Sediminitomix flava: one gene and its partner. The protein of the gene in region 2 binds, or shares a complex with, the protein of the main gene of each other region. Links are inferred from orthologs where the notes say so. Each region holds a gene or a part of one and is shown on either strand. Other genes may lie near its edges.

What was found.
Region 1: the proteins of rodA (region 2) and mrdA are in contact, whole or in part, in a crystal structure (PDB 6PL5), measured with the Thermus thermophilus proteins. The link is inferred for Sediminitomix flava from one-to-one orthologs. Residues at the interface, in WP_223903423.1 of Thermus thermophilus: Phe161, Val165, Phe168, Val169, Leu172, Pro198, Tyr199, Glu202, Tyr211, Arg212, Asp213, Gln220, Val221, Gln223, Ser224, Ile226, Ala227, Ile228, Gly229, Ser230, Gly266, Phe267, Val270, Leu274, Tyr277, Gly278, Leu281, Phe285, Leu289, Arg297; in WP_223903432.1 of Thermus thermophilus: Arg4, Ile5, His6, Leu8, Ala9, Phe12, Ala15, Leu16, Leu19, Gly20, Arg22, Ala23, Trp24, Leu26, Gln27, Val28, Tyr31, Tyr34, Leu36, Leu43, Thr45, Asp47, Lys156, Gln157, Gly158, Ser160, Val184, Leu201, Glu202.

The regions. Positions count from the first base shown.
Region 1 is NZ_QGDO01000001.1:1,328,114-1,335,049, reverse strand. The notes cover bases 2,803-5,743. They hold mrdA (penicillin-binding protein 2), read left to right. Parts: upstream 2,803-3,324; coding sequence 3,325-5,163; downstream 5,164-5,743. Other genes in these bases: BC781_RS05070 (SPOR domain-containing protein), read left to right, coding at 5,336-5,743; BC781_RS05080 (vWA domain-containing protein), read left to right, coding at 2,803-3,224. Outside these bases: BC781_RS05095 (DUF4296 domain-containing protein), read right to left, coding at 1-261; BC781_RS05090 (DUF58 domain-containing protein), read left to right, coding at 417-1,289; BC781_RS05085 (hypothetical protein), read left to right, coding at 1,289-2,188; more of BC781_RS05080, read left to right, coding at 2,181-2,802; more of BC781_RS05070, read left to right, coding at 5,744-5,962; BC781_RS05065 (acyltransferase family protein), read right to left, coding at 6,023-6,936. UniProt on the Escherichia coli protein: Catalyzes cross-linking of the peptidoglycan cell wall. Responsible for the determination of the rod shape of the cell. Is probably required for lateral peptidoglycan synthesis and maintenance of the correct diameter during lateral and centripetal growth.
Region 2 is NZ_QGDO01000006.1:215,717-222,042, forward strand. What follows is about bases 410-3,245. They hold rodA (rod shape-determining protein RodA), read right to left. Parts: upstream 2,624-3,245; coding sequence 1,196-2,623; downstream 410-1,195. Other genes in these bases: BC781_RS19945 (ROK family protein), read left to right, coding at 410-1,046; accD (acetyl-CoA carboxylase, carboxyltransferase subunit beta), read right to left, coding at 2,930-3,245. In the rest of the region: more of BC781_RS19945, read left to right, coding at 69-409; more of accD, read right to left, coding at 3,246-3,769; BC781_RS19960 (MerC domain-containing protein), read left to right, coding at 4,045-4,467; PAQR family membrane homeostasis protein TrhA, read right to left, coding at 4,634-5,263; BC781_RS19970 (cyclase family protein), read left to right, coding at 5,425-6,237. UniProt on the Escherichia coli protein: Peptidoglycan polymerase that is essential for cell wall elongation. Also required for the maintenance of the rod cell shape. Functions probably in conjunction with the penicillin-binding protein 2 (mrdA).

The DNA of each region.
Region 1 (6,936 bases), on a different replicon or contig from region 2:
AAGATAGTATTGTTGACTTTTGTTAAACACAGCAGAGTCTACAGCGTGAGTGACAAAAATTTCTTTTTCCAGTTTTTCATAAAGGGCAGTTCCTTTTGCTGGTGCTTGGTTTTGTACAGATACGCTAGCTTCAGCTAAGTGCATATCTATCAAAATTGCCTTCATTTTATCTTCTGGCAAAATATCTTCAGGAGCTTCAGGCTTTGAATCACAAGCGGTAAGCATGAAACTTATACTTAGAGCAAACAATATCCTTTTCATAATACAAAATTATCGAATCCGTCCCGAAGTTAGAAATAACAGCAGAAGTACAATTTATTCCCTGCGGTTAAATTGTGTTAAATCAAAAAGTTCGCTGTTGAGTATAGTCCATGAAAGTTAAATTTGAATGAATAAGTAGGGCCATTTTAATTGCTATGAAAGAGCTTGTCAGTAAATTAAGAAAGTACGAAATCAGAATTCGAAAAGCGATCAATTCTCAAATGCAGGGAAATTACCACTCTGTATTTAAGGGTTCGGGTTTGGAGTTTGATGATGTGCGCCTGTATCAATATGGAGATGATATTAGACATATTGATTGGCATGCTTCTGCCAAAGGACACGGTGCTTATATTAAAACTTTCAAGGAGGAGAAAGAACAAAACGTATTTTTTATTCTTGATGTCAGTGCTTCTCAGAAGATCGGGAAGCCAAATAGTCAGAAGTTGGATATTGCCAAAGAAATCTGTGGCGTATTATCGCTTTCTGCAATCCGTGAAGACAGTTCGGTAGGGGTTGTTTGTTACTCAGACCAAAAAGAAAAATATATAAAACCAGGCAAGGGAATTAAACATGCCTATGAAATCATCAATGATATTTTTAAGCTTGAACCAAGTTCTACAAAGACCAACTTGAGCAAAGCGATGGGAATGGCATTGTCTATGATCAAGCGTAAAAGTTTGATTGTGGTTATTTCCGATTTCATTGATGAAGGCTATGAGAGAAACCTTAAATCTATAGCTCGAAAGCATGACCTTGTCGTGGTACATATTTCCGATGAGCGTGAAACCAAGTTCCCGAAAGTAGGTATTGTACCATTGTACGACAAAGAAAGTGGACGTACCATTTGGGTAAATACATCTTCTTCGGAGTTCAAAGGTGTGCTTGACAAATACTATGAGGGCAACCGCACGGAATTGAAAAACCTATGTATTCGAAATAACAGTAGTTACGTACATATCAACACCCAAGAAGATTATGTACCCAAACTCATTCGCTTATTTAAATTTAGAAACAAAATCAGAAAGTAATGAGAAGATATGTGAATGGACTGATCGCGACTTTTCTTTTTCTGTTTCCCGCTCTATTGATGGCACAGTCGGAAAATCCGTATGGGCGATTTTTAGGAGAAGAAGTACGTGTAGGTCAAGAAATAAAATATGTACTGACATATACACACCCTTCTGATGAAGAAGTGATCTTCCCAGGTGAAAAACATAGCTTTGCACCTTTTGAATATATCAGCAGACAATATTTTCCTACACAGTCAGATAGCACAACGAGTAAGGATAGTGTTGTTTATACTTTGATGACTTTTGAAATGGATTCCATTCAAGAGTTGACTGTTCCTGTGTTTGTCATGCAGGAAAATGGGAAAAAAGAACCAATTTTCCCTGAAAAAGACGGCATCTTCTTAGTCAAAAGTTTAGCTTCTGATCTGCAACAAGGAGAGCAACCGCAATTGGTGGAAAATACTAATCTCGCTAAGGTAAATGAGGAATTTAACTATCCTTATTTATTGATCTTCTTAGGACTGGTATTTATCGCGTTGGTGATTGTGGTATTTGTCTTTGGTGGCAAAATCAAAAGAGTGTTACAGCTTAAGAAACTCAAGAAGCAAAATATCAAGTTCAATTCTAGTTTTGAGAATTATGCAACTGCACCTTATGATGCACCAAAATTAGAGCACTTATTAGGTATTTGGAAAACCTACACAGGGCAAATGATTGACTTGCCATTACAGAGTTACACCACGAAAGAGATTCAGGCGGTATTGCCAAATGAAAAATTGGATACGCCTTTGAAAACATTTGACCGTGCCATTTATGCCAACATGGTAGACGATCAGATGCAACAAAACATTTCATTCTTGAAAGAATACGCACAGAAATCATATGAAAAGAAAATAGAGGAGGTGAAAAATGGATAATTTGACATTAGCAGAAATTAATTTTGGCTGGCTTTCACCTTCGCAGTTATCTTCTTACACTTGGGAGTTCGGATGGGTTTTATTCCTTATTCCTCTTGTTCCATTTCTATTTGTATTGCGTTGGTTGTTGTTCTACAAGTTCAGACAACGTTTAGATATTGCATTGCCCGAAGGAGCCGTAGAGTTTAGTAAAGTAAGTCTTTTGCGCTACTTGCCTCCTGTATTTTTGGGTTTAGCCTTTGTGTTTTTCCTTGTTGCTTTGGCTCGTCCACAAACGACCGATGAGCATGTAGATCGATGGACAGAAGGTATTGATATCATGCTTGCCCTAGATATTTCTCATTCCATGAAAATTGAGGATTTCCGTCCCAATCGTATGGAAGCTGCAAAAGAAGTAGCGAATGAGTTTATCGAAGGACGTTTTCAAGACCGCATTGGTATCGTGATTTTCTCAGGAGAAGCCGTTTCTTATGCACCGCTCACTACCGATTATTCATTGTTGAAAAATCTGATCAATGATATTGATTTCAGTATGATTGAGAAGAGTGGTACTGCCATCGGAAGTGCTTTGGCTGTAGCTACAAACCGTATGCGAGAGTCTACGGCAAAATCGAAAGTGATTATTCTTCTTTCTGATGGAGAAAATACGGCAGGTAGCTTGAACCCGACCACAGCAGCTGAATTGGCTTATGCCTATGGAATTAAAATCTATTCGATTGGAGTGGGTAAAGAAGGGCGAGTGCCTTACGGAAAGGATATGTTCGGGCAGACTCGCTATGTAGAGTCTAGTTTGGATGAATCTACACTCAGAGAAATGGCTCAAATTGGTCAAGGAGAATTTTTCCGTGCCACAAGTAAAAACTCTCTAGAACGTGTATTTGCTCGAATTGATGAGTATGAAAAATCAGAGATCAAAGAGCGAAAGTATGTAAATACAAAAGATTACTATCAATATTATTTAATTACAGGAATCGTGTTTTTCCTTCTTTGGTTATTAACGAAGGGAAGCTTCCTAACGAATGCTCTTGAAGATTAATTTCTTCTTAAAAGTGTTATTCATAAAAACAAACTTTGTTAAGAGAGGTTCTACGCAAATCAAGAGGAATCACTCTATTATCTTTGGGAGACTTTAGTACATGAATTCAAGATCGATACAGATTATTATTGCTTTTGGAATTATCGTTTTGATATTTTCAATCCGATTGCTCAACATCCAGGTTTTTGAAGCTGGTTGGAAGACAAAAGCAGAAACCAACATGGTGGCAAAGAAAGTAGTCCACCCGCCTAGAGGCCTTATTTTTGACAGAAATGGTCAGATATTGGTCAATAACACGCCTGTTTTTGACCTAATGGTGGTTAGAAATCAGTTGGAAATTGATGATACTTTAGCATTCCGTAAGTTGCTCAATATTGAAAGTAATGAAGAGCTTCGTAAGATGCTCAAAAGTGCTAGTCCGTATTACAGACCTACCGTATTTATTCCGCACTTAAACAAAGATGAATATGCTTTAATGGCGGATAAACTTCTTCGTTATAAAGGTTTATACGGAGTACCTCGTACCATCAGAGAGTATCCTCACACGAACTTGGCGAATGTACTGGGCTATGTAAAAGAGGTGGATAGAGCATTCTTAGATAAAGATACAACAGGCTATTACCATTCGGGAGATATGATTGGTAAAAATGGTCTTGAAAAATATTACGAAGAATACCTTAGAGGACAGCGAGGAGTGAAGCACGTCATTACCAATGTAAAAGGGCTTGAAAAAGGGAAGTACATGGATGGTGCTTTAGATACTCTTCCTGTTGTTGGGCAGAATCTTACCTCAACCATAGACCTTGACCTTCAGAAATATGGCGAACTTCTGATGCAGAACAAAAAAGGAGCTGTTGTGGCTATTGAACCTGCTACAGGAGAAGTCTTAACGATGATTTCTGCACCGACTTATGACCCTAATCTTTTGACAGGAAAGGGAAAGAAGGTATCCAGAAATTATGTAAAGCTGCTTAGAGATACGAATAAGCCACTTTTTGATAGATCGATGCAGTCTATGTATCCTCCTGGGTCAACTTTCAAGACCATTATGGCAATGATGGGCTTGCAAGAAGGTGTAATTGATACTGTCTACACAAGGTTACCATGTTCAGGAGAAAGAGTAGGATGTCACCATCACCCATCACCGCTTACAGTTGGAGGTTCTATCATTCATTCTTGTAATCCGTGGTACTACAAGGCCATGCGTAAAATTGTATTACAAGATGAAAAAGAAGGTTGGAAAGAAGACTTACATTTTGGTTTAGATAAATGGAAGTCTTATGTCAATGAATTCGGGTTAGGAACACGATTGGGAATCGACTTACCTTATGAAAAGGCAGGTTTAGTACCTGGTCCTGACTTCTATACGAGAGCATATAAACATGACCTGTGGAAAATTAGTAATGTCTATTCTATCAGTATTGGGCAAGGAGAGATTCTTTCAGCCCCTTTACAATTAGCCAATTTAGGGGCAATTATTGCCAATAGAGGTTATTATTATACTCCTCATTTGATCAAAGGAATTGGAGAGGAAAATGAGGTATTAGACCGTTTTAAAGAAAAGAAAAAAGTATCGGTACAATCAGATTATATAGATTATATCGCTAGAGCGATGTCTAAAGTACCAGAAATTGGTACCGCTCGATTGGCTTATATGTCAGATATAAAAGTAGCTGGTAAAACAGGTACAGCACAAAACCCTCATGGAGAAGACCATTCCATTTTTATGGCTTTTGCACCTGCTGATAACCCTAAGATTGCAATTGCAGTTTATGTTGAGAATGCAGGTTTTGGAGGTACTTGGGCAGCGCCTATCGCTCGTTTGATGATTGAGAAATATATCAAGGGAGAGATTACAAATTCATGGCTTGAACAATATGTCTTAAAAGGTAATTTCATTAAGGAAGAAGAGGATAAGGAAGCTGAGAAGGCTAGATAAACTGGCCTTTTCCTTTTTGGAAATACTTACCTTATTAGATATGATAATGGATGTCTGTTCGTTATTTTTTTAGCTATGTCAAGGAAGACAAGGAATAATTATTTCAATAATTATATTTTTCATAAAGAATACACTATATTTTCAGTTATAAAATTAGAAAATAACTAGAACCATGAAACATATACTAATTGTTTTGACTCTATTTGTTGGGGTTGCTTTTACTTCGACGACAGCTTACTCTCAATCCAAAAAAGAGAAAAAAGCAGAAATTAAAAAGTGGAAGAAGAAATTGAAATCAATGGACCCACTTAAGTTGAGAGATATGACTGAAGAGCTTAACAGCTTGAAAGGACAAGTTTCTGGCTTAAAGTCTGAGATTTCTAATCTTGAGAAAAAGAACTCTCAACTAGAGACTCAAGTTAAATCTAAAGATTCTGATTTATCTGATCTTAGAGCTAAGTTAGCAAAGGCACAAGATGAGGCAAAAGCTTCTGTTTCTGCTGGAGATAACTGGGATACAGGTATCGTTTATAAAGTGCAAGTAGGTGCTTTCAGAAATAAAAACCTTTCAAAATACCAAGATCAAGGAAGTTTCTGGGTTGAAGATAAAGATGGTGTAAAGAAATACACAATCGCTAACTTCAGAGATTATGAAGAAGCAGATGCTTTCAAGAAGTATATGAGAGAAATGGGGGTGAAAGATGCTTGGATTGTTGCTTATGAGGATAATATCCGTAAAGACATCAAAGATGTTTTAAAGACAACGAAAGCAAAAGATAAGCAAAGAGAAAGAAGATAATTATAACTTCTATAAAATATATAAAGCGACTTCCCGTAAAGGAGGTCGCTTTTTTATTTATCAATACATTCTTCTCAATTTTTTTCTTGCTTTGATTTCAATGAAGTAATAGGTAAATGCTGAAGAAAGAATGGTAAGACTCAAAAACAATAGTGTATAAATTAACCTTTGAGGTATCGAAAGGGTATTTATGTTTTCCGCTTGTTTCCAGTGTGGAAAAATAAACCAAAAGACAAAGAACCAGATTCCATGTACCAGATACATAGAGTATGAGATATCTCCTAAGAACCTAAAGACAGGGCGTTCCAATATAGCTCGTACTTTTCTCTGGTTATAAGCCGCAGCTAAAATCAGTAAGATGAAAATTGGAATGTTGATCAGATCGGGTAATTGATAGTGGAAAGTAAGTATGATCAGTACAAAAAGAAGAGGGATAATAAAGTCTAGTTTTAGAATAGCTTTTCCTAGTTCCTTTTGATAAAACTGATAAATATTAATACCAATGATAAATTCAAATAGACATCTCAAAAAGCCATAATCCCAAGTTATATCTAAATTCTGATTAGGATGTAAATAGACCAAACTACCAAGAGCTATAATCGCAAGTATTGACGATAGAAGAATGATTCTTGTATTTTTTCGATAAAGCAAGGGGATGATGAAAACCGCAATTGTATAGGTCCACCATTCTGCTCCAATAGACCACGAAGGCATATTCCAAGAAAGGAAATGATAAAGGTTCATGGCATTGATCATACTAAATTGGATAGGCAAGGCTTGAGGCGAAAAGTAGGTGACCCAACTCCCATCAATCACATTAGGAAAGTACTTTGGCGTTATCCAAACACCAATGATAAGGATGACTAAGGTGAAAAAGTGGAGAGGATAAAGCCGACTAAATCGACTCCATAAGAAGGATTTGATTGTCTTGAAATTCCAATTCTCGATCAATTTCTGACCATAAACATGGCAAA
Region 2 (6,326 bases):
CTGTTTCATTCGTTGAAAAATGCGTAAAATTAGAATTTTTAAACAGAACTCTTTCAAAATAATATTCCATGAAAAAGGTTGCAATCGGTATTGATATCGGAGGAACAAACACCGTGATTGGTGTAGTTGATCAAGAAGGTAGTGTATTGGCTAAAGGAAACATCCCTACAGGAAAGCATATGGATGTAAACCTTTACCTTGATGATATGCAAGCGGAGATCAATCGCGTGTTAGATTTCATCAATGAAGAAATTGAGGTGATGGGAATCGGTCTTGGTGCGCCAAACGGAAACTATTATTCAGGTGCTATTGAATTTGCTCCAAACCTTAATTGGAAAGGTAGAGTAGAATTGGTAAACCTTCTTAAAGAGAGATTTGAGTACCCTATCATTACATTGACAAACGATGCCAATGCGGCTGCAATCGGTGAAATGATTTATGGTGAAGCAAAAGAAATGAAAAACTTCATCATGATCACTTTAGGTACTGGACTAGGTAGCGGTATCGTAGTGAATGGCGAAATGGTTTATGGTCATGACGGATTTGCGGGTGAGCTAGGTCACGTACGTGTAGAGAAAAATGGTAGAGAGTGTGGATGTGGACGTAGAGGTTGTCTAGAGACTTACTGTTCGGCTACAGGTCTTGTAAATACTGTTTATGAATTGATCGGTACTTCAAAACTTCCTTCAGTACTAAGAGAGAAAGTACACCAAGGAGAAGTAACTTCTAAAATGGTATTTGATGCTGCTACTGATGGTGATGAGCTAGCAAAAGAGGCATTCAGATATACTGCTGAGAAGTTGGGTACTGCTTTGGCTGATTTCATGACATTCTCAAGCCCTGAAGCATTTATCCTATTCGGAGGATTGGCTAATGCTGGAGACTTGTTGTTGAAGCCAACTTACGAGTACATGGAAGAAAATATGTTGAGCTGTTTCAAAGGTAAAGTAAAACTTATCCAATCAGGTCTTCCAGGAGCAGATGCTGCTGTTTTAGGTTCTAGTTCTTTAGTATGGCAAGAATTGAATAAAGAAGTATTGGCTTAAGCTTAGCTATTTCTTTATTTCCTATAGATATAAATTAAGAGGGCGAACGGAATATATATTCTGTTCGCCCTCTTTTTATATAAAGTGCTAGGACAGAAGATTTCAAAACTTAGTGAGTTGTCCTAGATAGATTGTGTCTGAGCTTTTATCTATGCTCTTCCTAGCATTTGATTTTTCTGAGAATCTAGCTTCAAGAAAACAAATAATAGGATGGTGAATGACCAAAGTGACGAACCTCCGTAACTCACAAATGGTAGTGGAATACCAATTACAGGGAATAGTCCGATTGTCATACCGATATTAATCATAAAGTGGAAGAATAATATGGATGCTACACTATAGCCATAAACCCTAGAGAAACGAGATTTCTGCCGTTCTGCAAGCATTATAATTCTAGCGATAAGGATAAAGAATACGGTGAAAACAAACATAGCACCAAGCCATCCATGTTCTTCTCCGATAGTACAGAATATAAAGTCAGTACTTTGCTCAGGTACAAACTCTAGTTTGGTCTGTGTTCCTTCTAAGAATCCTTTTCCTAATAACCCTCCAGAACCTATCGCAATTTTAGACTGTGTTACTTGATAACCTACCCCTAAAGGATCACTTTCAGGATTGATCAAGATTTCAATACGCTTACGTTGGTGAGGTTGGAGTACAGTATTAAATACAAAGTCAATACTAATGGTAAATAGAAGTGCAAAAGCAAAGTAAGCCCCTTGGAAGGTAATCCATCTGAAGCTTCTGAAATTGCTAAAGCTTGCAATCACAATGATTGCAAAAACAAAGAATAGTCCTATTGATATATAAGTATGGTCAAAGTAATAATACAAGCCATACATTACGGAACCAACAATTCCCCATCCTGCAAATACTTGATATATATTTCGGTCAGCTAGCCAAGAATAGATAATACTACCTAGCCCCATGACCCCAACATAAACTCCAAGAGTGGCAGGGGGGACAAAGAGTCCTGCTATAAAGAGAATGATGGCTGTAAGCCCTAAAACCATGAAAGTAGAAGGTAATCCCTCTCTGTATAAAGCAACAACTAAAGCCGCAAAGACCATTGCAGAACCTGTATCATTTTGTAAAATAATGATTAAGGCAGGTACACCTATAATCAATAAAGCTCTTGAATAGGTGTTGAAGTTTTCAACTTTCTTATTGGGTGAATTTAGGTATTTGGCTAAAGCTAAGGCTGTCGCAAATTTGGCAATCTCTCCGGGTTGTATTTTTAGAGGACCGATCTTTATCCATGCGGTTGCTCCGTTTGTGGTAGCCCCTATAAAAATTACGGCAAGGAGCAGCAGCATGATAGCCCCATATATAATGTAGGCAAAGGTCTCATAAAACTTGTAATCTATAATCAGAATGGCGGCAATCAGAATTCCTGCCCCACATATCCACATCAACTGACGCCCTGAGTTGATACCCATATCAAAAATACTCTGTTGTGCATCGGGTTGATACACCGCAGCGTAAATGTTGAGCCAGCCCAATATTACGAGTATCAGGTATAAGAGGACTGAAACCCAATCAATCCCTTGTGCTATACTACTACTTCTTCTTCTCATCTTCTGTTTCTCAGACACTAAAGCGCTCTCCACGCAAACAATAAATGTATTCTCTATTCAATCATTTCATTGAGCGTTACTCAAAGTGAAATACGATTTTAGTATGCTTAATTCCTGTAGTTTACAGCTCTTATCATTTAGAGAAGCTTATTAACAAGTCTATTCTCTAATTTAAAAAAATAAGGGAAGCTTATTCCGTGATTTGAAATAAGCTTCCCTTATTATATATGATCGTTGTATAACTATGATGTAGGTTACTTCTATCGTCTCTGAAAAGAACGAGAAATAGCCATTTTCATATACTTCTTAACTCAACATTTTCAATAAAGAAGCCAGTTTGTTTTTCAAATCTCTACGATCTACTATGAAATCTAGGAATCCATGCTCTAACAAGAACTCTGAGCTTTGGAATCCTTTCGGTAAATCTTTACCAATTGTTTCACGAATTACACGAGGACCAGCAAAACCGATCAATGCTTTTGGTTCTGCAATGTTGAAATCTCCTAACATCGCGAATGAAGCTGTAACTCCTCCTGTAGTAGGATCAGTTAGTAAAGAGATGTATGGAAGTTTAGCTTCTGAAAGTAAAGCCAATTTTGCAGAAGTTTTACCCATTTGCATTAATGAATAACCTGCTTCCATCATACGAGCACCACCAGACTTTGAGATCATAAGGAATGGCATCTTGTTCGCTAGTGCATAGTCAATAGCACGAGAGATTTTTTCTCCTACTACTGAACCCATAGAACCTCCAATAAATCCGAAGTCCATACACGCAATCACAAGATCAAGTCCGTTAACTTTTCCGTAAGCACTACGACAAGCATCTTTCAAACCTGATTTCTTTTGCCCAGCCTTGATACGGTCTGGATATGCTTTTGTATCTACAAAATCCAATGGGTCTCCAGAAATCAAATCTTCGTCCAACTCTGTAAATTCATTGTTATCGAAGATGATTTCGAAGTATTCTTTTGATCCGATACGAACGTGGTGATTATCATCTGGACAAACATACGCGTTTTCACGAAGTTCGTTCATATGGATAATTTTTCCTGAAGGAGTTTTGTACCACAATCCGTCTGGAATATCTTTCTTTTCAACAGTAGGCGTATTGATGCCTTTCTCTTTTCTTTTAAACCAACTCATAAAAGTTTTCTTTTTGGCTTGGTGAGGAAAAAAATTCAGATCCTCGAATCTGTCCGTTTATTTATTGGTCACCTCGTAAGCCAGATCTGATTATCAATAAGCTTAGTATTCTAGACAGTAAATTTATTGATTTTTTTTCTTCTACCGCCTTTCTCCTTTTTTTTTTCATTTTTCAAGGTTCACAAATCTGTAAATTAAGTTTAATTATTGCAACTAAGTTGCAATTGAAGGCGTTTGTAAGTTTATTGCGAATAAATTGCAGATAGATTATTTATATGTTGAAAGTATTTCAAAAATACGCTGATCATTTAGGGATTACAGGCTCATTTATCTGTTTGATTCACTGTCTAGTGACGGCAGGAATTAGCTTAATGAGTGTTGGGATGTCTCACTTACATAGCCATGGAGATTTTGACCATCTTGGTTTTTGGGGCTGGGTAGATTTATCAACCGTATTTATCAGTATTTTAGCGGTTTGGGCAAGCACAAGGCATAATCACAATAAAAGTGTCCAGTTTTCACTTTGGACGTTTCTTGCCATTTTTGTGACAGTTGTTATGCTTCGTCTATTCCATGTTCATAATCCAGTACTTGATATTTTAGGGTACTTGGGTTCATTAGGACTGATATTCTCACATTTCTTCAATATTTATATTTGTAGAAAAGAAGAAGCCGCAGTGTGCGAAGTTAGAGGCTAAAAAATTATACTTTTCATAGATGAAAGTAAAAAGCATCTCTCATGAAATATGGGAGATGCTTTTTTATTTAGCTAAAAAGAAAGGCCCTTCTTATGGTCGTGTAGAAGAGCCGTGAACACCTTCTCTGCTTAGAGAAGAATTGGTCGTATTTAATATGTTGAATTGATTAGATAAGACAATACCAAACTGCAATGAAGTGACTTAAGCCACCAAGCAGTACAAAGAAATGCCAAACGACATGGCTATATTTCATTTTTTTCATGAGGTAAAAAATAGTACCTACAGAGTAAAATACACCTCCTGTTATTAACCAAGTGAAGCCAGCTGTACAAAGGTTTTCAACAATCGGTTCTCCAATAAAAACTACCATCCATCCCATGATGAGGTAAGCAACCGTAGAGATGTATTTCAATTTTCCTGTTGAGAAAAACTTAATACCAGTTCCTATAAATGCGATTCCCCACATTAAGCCCAAATAATAAAATTTGAGAGGAGCCTCTACAAAGAAAGTGATAAAAGGAGTGTAAGTCCCAGCTATCAAAAAGAAGATTGCAATATGATCTAATTTTTGAAACCTTTCTTTTGCTTTTGGACTGATCTGTAAATGATATAGGCTTGAAGAAGCCAACATAAACAGTAATGATAAACTAAACACTAAAACGCTACTACCGCCCAACACACTTGATTGAAAAGCTGTTGTGAGCAGAAAAGGGACACATATCAGGGCTATAAAAAAGCCGATCGCGTGAGTGAGGACGTTCCAACGTTCCTCTTTCTCTAACAGAAAGTAGTTCATCTGTTCTACAGTTTATGATATGATTTTACAAATCTCTACTTAATTAGACCCTTACTTTTTTGAAATGTGACAGTTATTAACATACATTCAGAATAAAACCATTCTGATCGGAACTCTTTCGTGAAACTTGAAAATAGCTGTAACCCAAATACTTCTAAATTATGAATAAAAGCTTACTTTATTTATTGGTCATTTTATGCTTTTCCTGTAAGCATTCTTCTCCATCATCAAGTAATAATAATTTTTCGCTAGAAGACCTTAAGATTGTAGATCTCAGCTATGACTTTTCTGACAGTACAGTCTATTGGGTAACAGCCAAAGAATTTGAGCTAGAAGAAGTGAGTAAAGGACATACTGAGAAGGGGTATTATTATTCGGCAAATAATTATGCAGCAGCCGAACATGGAGGTACACATATAGATGCTCCAATTCATTTTGCTGAAAATAGGCAGAGTGTAGATGAAATTCCTTTAGAAAAATTGATAGGTTCAGCCTTAAAAGTAGATGTTTCAGAGAAAGCCAAAGACAATCCGGACTATGAGGTAAGCATTGAAGACTTTTTAGAATGGGAGGAAAAGCACAAAAATATGCCAATTCCAGAAGGAAGTATTGTATTGCTTTATACAGGATTTTCGAAGTATTATCCAGATAAAATGCAGTATATGGGAACTTGTGAAAGAGGAGCACATGCCGTCAAAGATTTACATTTCCCAGGTTTAGCTCCAGATGCAGCAGAATGGTTAGTGAAAAATAGAAAGATTAATGCGGTGGGAATAGATACACCAAGTATAGATTATGGACAGTCGGAGTATTTCCAGTCGCATGTAAACTTGATGACGAATAATGTACCTGCATTTGAAAACTTGGCAAATCTTGAGCAGTTACCTTCGGTTGGTTTTGAGGTTGTGGCTTTACCTATGAAAATAAAAGGTGGTACAGGTGCACCTTTAAGAATTATAGCTTTATTAAAATAATGAGAAAAATAAAACCCGAAGCGAGTTTGCAGACTGCGCTTCGGGTATGATAGTTTGTTTTTGTGTATTGTCCTTTAGTAAGGAGTTAT